Regions from separate parts of the Dorea sp. 210702-DFI.3.17 genome, predicted to be linked through region 2. Evidence: riboswitches for the same ligand, from Rfam matches in the RefSeq annotation. Region 2 holds a riboswitch; the other holds the start of a gene.

Region 1 (7,736 bases), on a different contig from region 2:
CCGGTTCTGGAGCTGATCAGATTCAGAACAATGACAAGTGTGATCAGAATTAATATAAATCCGATAGTAAATGTACTGTCTTTCGGTGTTCCGCTGATTCCCTGTGGTCCGTTCAGTAAAATCTTTCCATCCGGCTCCATGTTCAAAGACACGGAATCCTTCATAGAAAAATGCAATCCTTTTGAATCTTTACCTATATAAAATACATTTATAACATTTTTAATAATCTCACCAAATGCAAGTGTTACAATTGCCAGGTAATCTCCATTCAGACGAAGTACTGGAATTCCAATTAGGATTCCGAAAATTCCTGCGCACACTGCTCCGATCAGAAGAGCAATCATGAATCTTAAAAGATCCGGCTCAATGACACCTTTCATGCATTTAGAGAAAAATGCACTTGTAAATGCTCCGATACACATGAATCCGGCATGTCCAAGGCTTAGTTCTCCAAGAAAACCTACGACCAGGTTCAGAGAAATTGCCAAAATGATGTAAGTACAGATTGGTACAAGTAATCCTGTAAATAAGCTAGACAGGCTTCCACTTGTAACAAGTACCTGGATTACTGCGTAAACTACGATTACCATAAGATATGTAATCATGTTGTTTTTTGTTGTTTTATTCATATTCTTTAACATTCCTGCCACCTACACTTTCTCCTGGATATTCTTACCAAGAATTCCAGTAGGTTTTACAAGAAGTACCACGATCAGAACTGCAAATACGATTGCATCTGCAAGCTGTGAAGAAATGTATGCTTTTCCGAGAATCTCAATGATTCCAAGAATAATTCCTCCTATCAGCGCTCCCGGTACAGAACCGATTCCACCAAATACGGCTGCTACGAACGCCTTGATACCAGGCATGGAACCTGTGTAAGGTGTCAGGCTTGGGTATGCAGAGCAGAGCAGTACACCGGCGATTGCAGCAAGTGCGGATCCGATTGCAAATGTCATGGAAATAGTCTTATTTACATTAATTCCCATAAGCTGTGCTGCACCTTTGTCCTCGGATACAGCCAACATTGCCTGACCTGCTTTTGTCTTATTAATAAACAGCATCAGACCTGCCATAATAACAATACATAGTACAATTGTCAGAATGGTCGTTCCTGTAATTGTAAGCTTTCCACCTGCCAGTTTTAAGTTCGGCAATTTGATGACTTCTGGAAATGATTTCGTATTAGAACCAAAAATCAGAAGTGCCAGGTTCTGAAGCAGGTAGCTGACACCGATTGCTGTAATCAGAACTGCCAGTGGAGATGCCGCATTACGAAGCGGACGATAAGCAACTCCTTCAATTACAACTCCAAAAATTGTGCAGGCGATCGTCGCAATAATGATTGCAACAATTGGATTCAGACCTGCGCCTGTCACACAAGTCAATACGATATATGCTCCGACCATAATAACGTCACCGTGGGCGAAGTTCAACATCTTAGCAATACCGTATACCATGGTATAGCCAAGAGCAATGATTGCATATACACTTCCAAGGCTGATACCATTAATGAGATAAGATATAAAACTCATTTTTCTTCTCCTTCCTTTAACTAAAATTTTTACCTCTCAATTATAATGCAATATGTGAGAAAGGCTGCCACAGCAATTCTGTAGCAGCCGCTTATCACTATTTTAACTTATCGGGCTGAATTAGTCCATGGATACATATGCACCATTTTCAATCTTAACACCCTTAGGTGCCTTATTCGGCTCACCGTTCTTCTCCCATGTGATTCCGTCTACACCTGTCAGACCGTCAATCTTGATCTTTGTCATAGCGTCCATCAATTTGTCGCACATCTCTGAGTAATCCATATCCGGTGTTACATCAGCTTCCTCTGCTGCAGCTTTGATAGCGTAAATTGCATCATATGCATCTGCTGCAAACTGAATTGGTGTATTGCCGTATTTATCTTCATATGCTTTTGTGAATGTCTGAGTCTTCTCATCCTGTGCATCAGATGCATAAGGTGTCAGAAGCATCGTTCCCTCTGCAAGAGATTTATCAAATCCCTCTACACCAAGGATTCCGTCAAGTCCATCACATCCAAAGAATGTCGGATGATAATCTAACTTAGCTGCCTGCTGTAAGATAGCAGATGCTTCCTGATAGTAGATTGGAAGGAATACAAGATCAGCTCCTGATGACTGTGCCTTCTTTAACTGTACAGAAAAGTCTGTCTTATTATCTGCTGTAAATGCTTCTGCTGCTACAACATCAAGGCCTTCTTTCTTAGCCTCTGCTGCGAAGTTTGTGTAAATTCCATTAGAATATACATCGGAGCTGTTATAAATAACTGCTATCTTTGTTGCAAGTTTGTTCTTTGCAATGTACTCTGCAGATTTTGTTCCCTGTTCAGGATCTGAGAAGCAAAGACGGAATACGTTGTCGTGATCCTGAACGCTCTCTACTGCTGTTCCGGAAGGTGTGATCTGGAACATGTGATCACTGTCTGTCTCAGATGCTACTGCTGTACAAGAACCAGATGTTACAGTTCCCATAAGAATCTGCATACCCCAGTCTTTCAGAGTATTGTAAGCATTCACAGCTTTCTCTGCATCTGCCTGATCATCTTCTGTCTTGAACTCAACCTGCTTACCATTGATTCCACCATTTTTATTAATCTCTTCTACAGCAAGCTTTGCACCATTGTCTACTGCTTCACCATATGCTGCTGCATCTCCTGTCATCGGTCCGATTCCACCAATTTTAAATACATCTGATTTTGAATCTGAGCTTCCGCTCTTAGAACCACAGCCTGCCATCATGCTGACTGCCAGTGCTGATACTAATACAGCACTTACAACTTTTTTAAATTTCATAATTCCTATCCTCCAACACTGTTTTTGTATTGACCTTATAATATCTCCTTCTTTTCCGTCTGTCAATGAAAATTTTAGATTTCACTCTGTTTTTTTATCAGTACAATCTTTTTTACATAATAGAAAATACAATTTCTTATTATATAAAATAATAACAGGTAAACATATCGCTTTCAATGTCATATTTAAACTCTGACATTGAGTGCCATATATCCACCTGCTATTTTTTAATATTTTCCTTCTATATAATGATGTTGGAACAAAACCCCAGCTGATATTATCTCATTTTCAGAATCGGACTGATCTTCTTGTAGATCAGAAGTACTACAACGGATACCATTGCACCTTTCAAAAGGTTAAATGGTGCTACTGCAAATACGACAAATGTAAGTAAATTCGTAATATGACCATTTACTGCTGTTCCCATTCCTACCAACGCATCGATTGGCATGCTAAATGCTTTTGCATAAGCCGGAAGTAATACATATGCATTTAAAAAGCAACCGATAAATGCCATAAATACAGTTCCTGCTGCCATTCCGATCATTGCACTTTTTCTGGAGTGTTTTGCTTTATAAATCCATGCTGCCGGAAGGATAAAGGCACAACCAATTGCAAAGTTGGCAATATCACCGACACCTGCTGTTGATGTTCCACTGATCAGAAGATGTAATACGATTTTAACAAGTTCAATCATCGCTCCTGCTGCCGGTCCCATTGCAAAGCAGCCGATCAGTGCCGGAACTTCGCTGAAATCAATCTTGTAAAATGCCGGTGCAAATGGAAGCGGAATTTCAAATGCCATTAAAATAACTGCAATTGCCCCCAGCATTCCCACCTGGGTAATGAATCTTACTTTTGACATACCTGCTGTGTTTGATTTGTTCTGTGTTGCTACATTTGTACTCATTTCTTTCTCTCCTTTTTATCTGCGGTGTGTCTGATCTGTGCAAATGAAACCCTCAGACACTGTCCTCTTTTATTCGTAAGAAAGAATACTTCTTTTGGAACTATGCTTCTTTAGAATGTACCACTAAAAAAGGTCCACCGAACCTTTTTGTCGTATGCTTGACAACACAAAATCCCCCGACGCTTACGCTTCGGGGGACTTAATATACATTCACCATAATTCTTCTCTCATCCAGACTTTACTGTCGGTTCCGGAATCTCACCAGATCAGCCACTGCATACACTTACGCAGCGGGTCGCGGACTTTACCGCCGGTTGGGAATTACACCCTGCCCCGAAGAATCTCTCTTATCTGTATTTGATTATAATCCTCTGATTAGTCCTTTTCAAGGCTTTTTTCAAAAATCTTTTTACTGGAAGGACATCATCAGATCGTCCTGATGCACTGTCTCACCTGGTTTTACATAAATCTTGTCTACAACACCTTCGATCGTAGATACAACGATTGTCTCCATCTTCATAGCTTCCAGAGTAAGAAGCGGTGTATTGACTTTGACCGGATCTCCCTCTTTGACAAGGACATTTCCTACGATACCTGGGATATTTGCTCCAAGCTGTTTCGGATTGGACTTGCTTGCCTTAAGCTTACGATCTGTCTTGATCTCCAGTTTCTTATCCAGAATCTTGACGTTACGGATAGATCCATTTACCTGGAACATCAATGTACGGTATCCGTCCTCGTCCGGCTCGCTTGCTTCCAGATATTTGATCAGAAGTTCCTTTCCTTCGCCAATCTTCAAGTAAGTCTCCTCACCCTTTCTAAGGCCATAGAAGTATACGTGACTTTCCAATCTTGTAACATCATTGTAAATCTCAAAGTGTTCGCAATAGTCCTCATATACCTTCGGATACAGCGCATAGCTGACTGCTTTCTTGCACATATCTGCTTCTGAGCGATCCTCATAATGATATTTCTCGCACAGATCCTTCTTAATCTGATCCAGATCAACTGCCGGGAGAAGTGCACCTGGACGTTCTGTCAGTGGTTTAATATCTTTCAGGACAATCTTCTGCAGTTCCTTCGGGAATCCACCATACGGCTGTCCCATCATACCCTGGAAATAAGATACGACGGAATCCGGATAGGATAATCCAGCACCTTCTGTCAGAATATTATCTTTTGTCAGGCCATTCTTGTACATAAAGATAGCCAGATCACCAACTGCCTTGGAAGTTGGAGTTACTTTTACGATGTTTCCAAGCAGATCATTGGCGTCTTTGTAAAGTCTCTTGATTGCTTCAAAATCATCCGGTGATCCCATACTTGTTACCTGTGCAAGCAAGTTGGAGTACTGTCCTCCTGGAATCTCATATTTGTAAATCTCTGTGTTTGGAGATTTCATATCACTTTCAAATGGTGCATATACTTCACGCACACGGCTGTAGTAGTGACTTAATTCTGTCAGTTCCTCCGGCTTCAGGCCTGTGTCACGTCTTGTTCCACGAAGTGCCTCTGCTACTGCGTTCATAGACGGCTGACTGGTCAGTGATGACATAGACTCAATTGCCAGGTCGACAATATCTACGCCGGATTCTGCCGCCATCATAACAGTACTTACACCATTTCCCGTGGAATCGTGTGTATGCAAATGTAATGGTACATGAAGTTCTCTCTTCAGTGTGCTGATCAGTTCTTTTGCTGCCAGCGGCTTCAGAAGTCCTGCCATATCCTTGATCGCAATAGAATGGCATCCTAAGGACTCCAGTTCTTTCGCCATCTTCACATAATAATCTAATGTATACTTTGTCTCGTTCGGACTTGTAATATCTCCTGTATAACAGATTGCACCTTCAACGATCTTTCCAGTCTTAAGTGCCTCCTCGATTGGCAGTTTCATAGTCTCGATCCAGTTCAGACTGTCAAAAATACGGAATACATCGATTCCATTCTCTGCTGAGATCTGAATGAACTCTTTTACAAGGTTGTCCGGATAGTTGCTGTATCCAACGGCATTGGACGCACGAAGCAACATCTGGATCAATGTGTTCGGCATACGCTCTCTTAAAGTTGTCAGACGTTTCCACGGTGACTCCTTCAGGAATCGGTACGCTGTATCAAATGTAGCACCTCCCCATGCCTCTACTGAAAATGCGTTCTGCATAAATGCATTTGTCGCATAAGCGGCACCGCACAGATCTTTGCTACGCATACGTGTTGCCACCAGTGACTGCTGCGCATCACGCATACTTGTATCTGTAACATAAAGCTTTTCTTCTTTTAAAATCTTCTGCATGTAGCCTTCTGCACCAAGTTTTAAAAATTCATCTCTTGCACCATAGACCGGTTTATCATGGTCAAATGTCGGCAGAATACGGTTATCGAACTGTTTCTTCTTACCCATGTCAGAATTGATGATACGATCACCGATAAACTCAATGATCTTAGTCGCACGGTTCAGGCTGTGTGTCAGGCGGAATAACTCCGGTGTCTCCTCGATAAATGTTGTGTAACACTGACCGGACTGGAATGTCGGGTGGTTCAGCACATTGATCAGGAACGGAATATTTGTCTTAACTCCACGGATACGCATCTCCTGAAGGGCACGCTCGGATTTTCTCACTGCACCTGCAAAGGTACGGTCATGAGAAATAATCTTTACAAGCAAACTGTCATAGTGTGGTGATACAACGGCTCCGACATATGCACAGCCACCGTCCAGACGGATACCATTACCGGAACCGGAACGATATACTGTCATCTCACCTGTATCCGGCAGGAAGTTATTTGCCGGATCTTCAGAAGTAACACGAGTCTGAATAGAATATCCGTTACATGTAACATCTTCCTGTGATTTAATATGTATCTCTTCTGAATCAAGAGCATATCCTTCTGCAACCAGGATCTGAGCCTGCACGATATCAATTCCTGTCACCATCTCACTGACTGTATGCTCTACCTGAATACGAGGGTTCATTTCAATAAAGTATGGATTGTTATCTCTGTCTACCAGAAACTCCAGTGTTCCTGCATTGACATATCCAACATTTTTACAAAGACGGATTGCTGCATCAAAAATCTTCTCTCTTGTCTCGTCTGGAATGGTAAATGCCGGCGCATACTCTACGACCTTCTGGTGACGTCTCTGCACAGAACAGTCGCGATCGAACAGATGCACAACATTGCCGTAATTATCTCCAATCACCTGAACCTCAATATGCTTTGGTCCTTTCAGATACTTCTCAACGAAGATCATATCATCACCGAAAGCTTTTTTAGATTCATTTCTCGCCTCGTTGAATTCTTTTTCCAGATCAGCCGGATCATTGACAATACGCATACCACGTCCGCCACCACCGTTGGAAGCTTTCAGCATAATCGGATATCCGACCATGTCTGCGATTTTCGCTGCCTCTTCATAAGATTTCATCGCATGATCTACTCCAGGGATGATCGGTACATCTGCTGCAATGGCAATCTGTTTGGAAGAAATCTTATCTCCCATTGCTCTCATAATATCACTGGAAGGTCCAATAAATGTAATGCCATTCTGTTCACATGCATCTACAAACTCCGGATTCTCTGACAGGAACCCATATCCAGGATGGATTGCATCTACGCCTGCATTCAGTGCGATCTTAATAATTGTATCAATATCAAGATATGCATCGATTGGTCCTTTATCAGGATTCAGGGGATAGGATTCGTCTGCTTTGGAACGGAAAAGAGCGTATCTGTCTTCCTTAGAATAAATGCTGACTGTCACAATTCCGAGCTCATTGAGCGCGCGGAATACTCGAATGGCGATTTCCCCACGGTTCGCCACCAGAACTTTCTTGAACTGTTTCATTGTCTTCTTCCTCTCTTTTTTTATTGGTTTGCAATTAGCCTTTTTCTCTCTAATCCCACGGGCAATTACAACTTGACCGAAAAGTCGCATGATAGTTCATCTGCCCCACACGGATTACATGCACTTTTGATTTAGTTTACAGGATTTTTCT
Region 2 (7,736 bases):
GTACTCTTTCCTTAATTTCCAGTCCGAAATCCTGAAGCCCATAGACTTTATCCGGGTTATTGGTAAGAAGTCTTAAGGATTTCACGCCCAGGTCTGATAAAATCTGAGCTCCGACCCAGTACTCTCTGAGATCTGGGGCAAATCCCAGTTGAACATTCGCCTCGACTGTATCATATCCACGTTCCTGAAGTTCATATGCTTTGATCTTATTGATCAGTCCGATTCCTCTTCCCTCCTGTCTCATGTAGAGAATGATTCCTCTTCCCTCTTCCTCCACCTGGCGCATTGCCGTCTGAAGCTGCAATCCGCAGTCACAGCGAAGAGAACCAAAAGCATCTCCGGTCAGGCATTCTGAATGGACTCTGCAAAGTACATTTTCTCCCTCCCCGATTTCTCCTTTTACCAAAGCAAGATGATGCTCTCCTGTAATGTCATTCACATATCCATGAATCTTAAATTCTCCATACTGTGTTGGAAGATCTGCCACCGCCTCTTCTTTTACATGCTTTTCATGAATTCTTAAATAATCCTGCAAATCTTTGATTGTGATAAACGTAAGATGATACTTACGAGCCAGCTCCCAGAGTTCTGATGTACGCATCATCGTTCCGTCTTCTTTCATGATTTCACAACATACACCACATTCTTTCAGTCCCGCCAGTCTTACAAGATCTGTCGTTGCCTCTGTGTGACCGTTACGCACAAGTACACCGCCTTTTTTTGCCACCAACGGGAATACATGGCCCGGTCTTCTGAAATCTTCTGGTCTTGATGTATCATCCACACATTTCATCATCGTATATGCACGTTCTGCTGCCGATATACCGGTTGTTGTATCTACGTGATCAATCGATACCGTAAATGCTGTTTCATGATTATCGGTATTTTCTGAAACCATCTGTGGAAAATTAAGCTTTGCTGCCAGTTCTGCGCTCATCGGCGTACAGATCAGTCCCTTTGCATGCGTTGCCATAAAATTAATATTTTCCTGGGTTGCAAACTGAGCAGCACAGATCATGTCTCCTTCATTTTCTCTGTCCGGGTCATCTGTAACAAGAATGATTTTTCCATCTTGTAAATCCCGGATTGCCTCTTCTACTGTATTATATTGATACTTTTGTTCCATCTGTTCTTCCTCCGTTATTCTTTTTCTGTTGCTGTATATTTAAAATCCAAATTCTTCCAGAAACTCCATTGTAATTCCTGTCTTTTTCTCATGTTCCAATTTGGACTCTTCTTTTTTTCCAATCCCCATTAATTTTTCTACATATTTTCCGATTATGTCATTTTCCAGATTCACAAGATCTCCGGATGCTTTTTTCAGAAGTATCGTCTCTTCCCCTGTATGTGGAATGACTGATACCTGAAACCCTTCATCGTCTACCTTCGCAACCGTCAGGCTGATTCCATCGATGCAGACAGACCCCTTTTCCACGATCAGATCTAATATCCGCTGTGAAGTTTTAATGGATACCCAGACTGCATTTTCCTCTTGGATCATTGACCTGATAACTCCTGTTCCGTCAATATGGCCGCTCACAATATGGCCTCCGAATCTTCCATCCGCTGCCATTGCCCGTTCAAGATTTACATAACTTCCAATCTTACAATTTCCAAGACTGCTCCTTCTGATCGTCTCTGCCATGATATCTGCCGTAAATCCGTCAGGCTGCAGGGAAGTGACTGTCAGACATACTCCATTTACCGCAATACTGTCTCCGATCTTCGTACCTTCCAGTACTTTTGCTGCCTTCACCCCCAATACCCCTGAATTCCCATTCAACTGAATATAACGGACTTTTCCCAGTTCTTCTACAATTCCTGTAAACATAATTCCTCCTGTTCTTTTCTTAAGACCTGACAGGTAATTTTTAGGTCTTCTCCAATCTGGCAGATATCCTTGAACTTTAGTACCGCTGCCTGAGACGGAAGCTCTATCCCAATTCCATCCACCGGAGTCCGGCTTCCTGCTCCGCCAAAGATTTTTGGTGCAATAAATGCCTGCACCTCCTGGACAACTCCGGCCTGTAGTGCACTGTCATTTAAAGTTCCTCCACCTTCCAGTAAAATACTGTCGATATTTTCTTTTCCCAGATACTCCATCAAATGCTTCAGATTAACATGTTTTTTCATATCCGGACAAAATACGGTTTCCACTCCCATTGTCTGCAAAATTTCTTTTTTCTTCTCTACATTCTCCAGATCTGCATAGGCTACAATCGTCCGGTACTCCCTCGCACTTTTTACGATCTGGCTGTCCAGTGGAATTCTTAACTTACTGTCACAGATAATCCTGACCGGACTTTTAAGCCCTTCTACCCGGACATTCAGCATTGGATCATCAGCAAGTACCGTTCCTATCCCGACCATGATTCCCATATACCGATGACGCATATACTGTACTTCTCTGCGTGCGGCTTCTTGGGTGATCCATTTTGAAGCTCCTGTCTTTGTTGCAATTTTTCCATCCAACGTCATTGCATACTTCATAACTACATACGGTGTTTTGGTCGTTATATAATGAAAAAATATTGGATTTAATTCATCACATTTGTCTCTCATAAAATCTTCCACAACCGCTACACCGGCATCTCTTAATATCTTCGCTCCCTTTCCTGCCACTTTCGGATTTGGGTCTCTGGATCCAATCACTACTTTTTTTATCTTCTGCTCTAAAATTGCTTCCGTACACGGCGGCGTCTTTCCATAATGACAACATGGTTCCAATGTAACGTACAGCGTTGCCCCTTCGGCTGATTCAGTGAGAGAAGCAATTGCATTTCGTTCCGCATGCAACTCTCCGCATCTGGCATGATAGCCTTCGCCGATAATACGTCCATCCTTTACGATGACCGCTCCAACCATCGGATTAGGATTCGTCCATCCTTCTCCTTTTTTTGCAAGTTCTATTGCACGTTTCATATAATCCTGGTCTATCACATACATTCCTTCTTTCTTTTTATCTTAGAACAAAACCCCTGCAGATGATCTACAGGGGTTTTGTTCACTGGTACTTTAATCACAACTTCATGTCCAATTATCTATGAAAATAAAGAAACTCTGAAATGGTCTACCATCTCAGAGCCTCGATACCGCATTCATAACTAAAACTATATGTACCGTCTTCTTCTCTCATCCAGACTATACTGTCGGCTTCGGAATCTCACCGAATCATGCCTCTCGGCTCGCGGGCTTTACCGCCGGTAGGGAATCTCACCCTGCCCTGAAGATTTCTATCTTTTTTTGTATAATAATACTTTATTGCTTATTTGTAAAGAATTTTTTGACTTTTGAGAATTATTTCGCAAAAATCCATAAATTTCGCTTTATTTTTCACTGTATAATTTGTTGAAACACTTTTTCTTCTTCCAAAAATAATACGGTATTACGAATAGAAGTGTTCCTCCCCATGCGATCGGATAACTGATCAGCAAAATTTCCACCTTATGATAAATCGGAGTCAAAATCATAACCCACGGGAGCCGTATTAAAAACAATCCTCCAAATGTAAATATCGTAGGCCACAGTACATCTCCGACTCCGCGAAGTCCACCGTCCAGGTTTTCAAGCAGAATGCTGAGCAGATAACTCGGCACCAGGAACCGGAGCATATACACACCTATGTCGATCACCTTCGGATCCGTTGTGAACATATGATACATAGGCTCACAAAATGCATACAATGTAAAGATGATCGCACCCGTAAATACATAAGAAATACCAATGTTTACCCGGATACTCTTATATACCCGGTCCCACTTACCTGCTCCATAATTCTGTCCGACAAATGTTGTGACCGCAGCTCCCAGTGCACTGGATACTGTCCAGAAAATCAAATCTAATTTCCCATAAGCCGCCCATCCTGCTGCCGTATCCGTTCCAAAGCTGTTGATCGATGCCTGAATGACTACATTGGTCACTCCGTAAGCACATGCCTGCAGAGCTCCCGGTATACCGATTTTCAACTCTCTTTTTAGAACACATGCTTCCATGCGAAGTTCTCTGAATTGTAGTTTCATAGAATCATAGTCTTTTGTCAAAGACCAGGTCACAAAAAATGCGCTGACACACTGGGAAAATACGGTTGCCAGTGCTGCTCCTGCAATTCCCATTTTTAATATAACTACCATGAATATATCCAGACCTATATTCAGTACGCAACAGACCACCAGATAAAGAAGCGGTCTTTTGGAATCTCCGACTGCTCTCATGATCGCCGCTCCCATATTATAGACCAGCGTAAATAAGATTCCCATAAAATAAATGCGTAAATATGTGGTTGATGATGCCATCATATCCTGTGGAGTGTTCATGATCTTAAGCAGCCATGGTGTCAGCACTGCTCCCACTACAGATATTACGAGACTGACCACAATGGAAAATAAATATGCAGTATGAAGTCCTGTATGCAGTCTTCCTTTGTCTTTCGCTCCGTAATACTGCGCAATGACAACTGCCGCTCCATTTGCCAGTCCATTAAAAAATGTAACAACAATCGTTGATAAAACAGCCGCTGGACCGCCTACGCTGGCTAATGCTGCCTTCCCCACAAAGCGTCCGACGATAATCGTATCCACGGTTGTATATAATTGCTGGATTAAAGTTCCCAGCATGATCGGGAAGAAAAATATCAGAAGCTGCTTCCAGATAATCCCCTCCGTGATCGTATTTTCTTCTATTGTCTTTTTCCCCAAGTTTTTTTCCTCTCTTACCTCTTTATTTCTGTATATCTTTTGCAAATCTGCGCTTATTTTCAGTCAGCACATATCCGCAAACTGTATTATGCCTTCCCCAAGGCTATGTCACATAGAAATAATTATACTCGATTTAAAATTTATTGAAAAGCTTTTTAAAAAATTAGAATTATAATGCTACAAAAATTATGCTATAATATCTCTAATAATTATCCAGAGAGGTTTTCACTATGATCGTTCTTAATCTGAAAGCAAAGGTCTGTATGTCCCACCTGCTTTTAAAACCAACATTTGATACATTCTCCTTGATCGAGGGGGAAGTAACTACCTTTAACCGCTTCCAGGTAGATGGAAGAATCCATAAAGACTTTTTTGATGAAACTTTCGAAAAGGAGTATTCCACCTGGGGAGAAGTTCGCGATTTTTTCTTCCAGGTAATCCGTGGAAAGAAAACTCCGTTAAATTTCAAATTCATATTATCTCTAGCAAAAGATCAGTTTGAATCCTTTCTCACTGAGCATGATCTGACCTACCGCCCGGAGGAAATCCAGGGACTATATCTTAATTTCCGCTATGACGGACTGGCACTTCAATGCATCACCGGGACTTCCATGAATACATTTACCATGGATAAAAGCGTAGAAAAAGCCTGGGACGAATATGTCCAGAAATTCTTTGCCAGTCAAGAGCTTGATTTTTAAAAACCAAACTCCTTCCACAGTTTTATCTATGGAAGGAGTTTTTCTTACATCTTGGCTTCAATTCCATTTATTCAATACTCTTGAGTGATTCTACCATATCAATCTTCTTCAATTTAAAATACATAATTCCATTTACGATCAATGAAAACAGAATTGTAAATAGCAGACTGTACATGTAACTTGAAAAGTTAATATTTCTTCCGAACATGGCTGTGTCTACTTCCACCGTATCAATGATAAAGGCATGCAGGAATTTTCCAAGCACCACTCCTACCGCCGCTCCGATGAATGTCAAAAGTACATTTTCACGATATACGTGTTCTGCCACTTCCAGATCATAGAATCCCAGCACTTTCAAGGTTGCCAGTTCCCTCTGCCGCTCCGTGATATTAACAGTATTAAGGTTATAAAGTACGACAAATGCAAGCATTCCTGCAGAAATGATCAGTACTACAATAACCAGATTCAGACTTTTTAGCATATCGTCCAGCTGTTTTTCAATATCACGCATATAGCTGACGCTAAGCGCTCCGTCCTGGGTCAGAATGTCTTCACCAATCTTGTTGTAGTCTTCCTGCGTATCTCCTTTTTGTCCTGCAAAGAAAATACTGTTATATTCCGAATTCTCACCATACACTTTCTCATAATAAGAAGGAGTAAAGAAAATATAGTGTCCCATATAATTCTCGCAGATATGAGCAATTTTTACTTTCTTATTACCATTCTCTTCATCTTTAATTTCAATGGTATCCCCTGCTTTTGCATTCAAAAGTTTTCCGGTTTTCTCAGAAATAATGACACCTTCATCATCAAGCGTATACTCCTCTTTTGATTTCCGGTCGTGGAAATCAAAATAATCTTTTACGTCTTTCGGTTCCGAAAATACGACCTGATAAGTATCACGTTTATTCTTTCCATTGACAAGTGTTACATTCTTCATGCTGGTCTGCATATAATGACTGATGTCCGAATCGTCCTTCATATAATCCAGGAGATTCTGTCTTGTCTCATCTGAAATGTCTTCTTTTAGGTAGACACTTCCATCATACATCTGAATATCCCGGAACTGCAATTCTGCAATTTCATAACAGGAATCTTTGATTCCATATCCAACCAGCATCAATCCCATACAACCGCCAATTCCAAAAACTGTCATAAAGAAACGTTTCTTATATCTGGTTAAGTTACGAATGCAAGACTTCCATGTGAAACTTAAATGTTTCCAAATAAATTTTATTCTTTCCAAGAAAACTCTTTGTCCATTTTTAGGTGCCGGTGGGCGCATCAGTACTGCCGGCTGTGCTACAAGTTCTTTGTAACATGCAAAAAATGTTGCTGCCATTGTACATACAATTGCTGCCGCCGCTGCCATCCAGGCATAGATCCATTGGTATGGGATCAGAATATGTGTAATATGCTGATATAATATTCCATATGCATAGACAATGATATATGGCAATATCTTTTCACCGATCAGCACACCCAATACACTGCCGCCTGCTGTCGCGATCAACGCATATCCAAGATATTTCTTCGCGATGGACATCTTGCTATATCCAAGTGCTTTCATGGTTCCGATTGCGGTTCTTTGCTCTTCTACCATTCGCGTCATGCTGGTCAGACTAATCAGCGCCGCGACAAGAAAGAATAATACCGGGAAGACACGGCCAATCGCACCTAGACGCTCCGCGTTTTCTCCGTACCCGGAATACTCAGTCAAAGTATCACGGTCATAGACATACCAGGTTGGTTTTTCGATGTCCTGAACCTTTGCCTCTGCGTCCGCAATTTTCTGTTCGCCTTCTGCAATCTTCTGGGCAGCCTCCTCTTCACCATTGGCATACTCAATTTTTGCCTCTGCAACTTTCGCTTCATTTTCCGCGATTTCTGCTGCTCCCTCTTCCAGCTTCTTCTCCTGCTTTCGAATTTCAGCCCATCCGGACTGAATCTGGGATTTTCCACTTGCAAGCTGCTGCGGAACACCATTTAAAGAAGCCTTCGCAGCGTCAAGCTCTGACTTCGTCTGAGCCAGAGTTGCTGCAGTGTCATCAAGCTGCTTCTGGGCAGCATCCAGTTCGGCTTTACTCTCATCATATTTCTGCTGTTCAATGGAAATCTTCTGCTGCATGCCAGCTTCGTTTTCCTTAAGCTCGGTAAGCTGTCGTTCAGATTGTTCTTTTTGCTCCTTCTGCTCTTTTGTAAGCTGATCCTCAGGTATTTGGTCAAATGCTGACAATTCAGAATTTACTGCCTCGATCCCCTGATGAATTTTCGTCAATGTCTGCTGGTCTGCCTGAATCATCTGCTGAAGCGCTGCAAGTCCTTCTCTTCCAGACTGAAT

The links. Region 2 has a riboswitch for FMN ahead of ribD (bifunctional diaminohydroxyphosphoribosylaminopyrimidine deaminase/5-amino-6-(5-phosphoribosylamino)uracil reductase RibD). Riboswitches for the same ligand answer to the same signal wherever they lie in the genome.
Region 1: it holds a riboswitch for FMN, as region 2 does, so the genes downstream of both, LI149_RS07815 (ECF transporter S component) here and ribD (bifunctional diaminohydroxyphosphoribosylaminopyrimidine deaminase/5-amino-6-(5-phosphoribosylamino)uracil reductase RibD) in region 2, are expected to answer to the same signal.

Annotation. Positions count from the first base shown of each region.
Region 1 is NZ_JAJCNB010000012.1:6,540-14,275, reverse strand. Features, by position in the region: gene LI149_RS07830 (branched-chain amino acid ABC transporter permease) at 1-641, opposite strand, end outside; gene LI149_RS07825 (branched-chain amino acid ABC transporter permease) at 651-1,535, opposite strand; gene LI149_RS07820 (ABC transporter substrate-binding protein) at 1,656-2,831, opposite strand; gene LI149_RS07815 (ECF transporter S component) at 3,106-3,738, opposite strand; FMN riboswitch at 3,954-4,083, opposite strand; gene LI149_RS07810 (pyruvate carboxylase) at 4,148-7,585, opposite strand.
Region 2 is NZ_JAJCNB010000008.1:50,565-58,300, reverse strand. Features, by position in the region: gene LI149_RS06575 (bifunctional 3,4-dihydroxy-2-butanone-4-phosphate synthase/GTP cyclohydrolase II) at 1-1,126, opposite strand, end outside; gene ribE (riboflavin synthase) at 1,166-1,831, opposite strand; gene ribD (bifunctional diaminohydroxyphosphoribosylaminopyrimidine deaminase/5-amino-6-(5-phosphoribosylamino)uracil reductase RibD) at 1,813-2,940, opposite strand; FMN riboswitch at 3,121-3,235, opposite strand; gene LI149_RS06560 (MATE family efflux transporter) at 3,327-4,694, opposite strand; gene LI149_RS06555 (DUF5721 family protein) at 4,925-5,395, shown strand; gene LI149_RS06550 (FtsX-like permease family protein) at 5,463-7,736, opposite strand, start outside.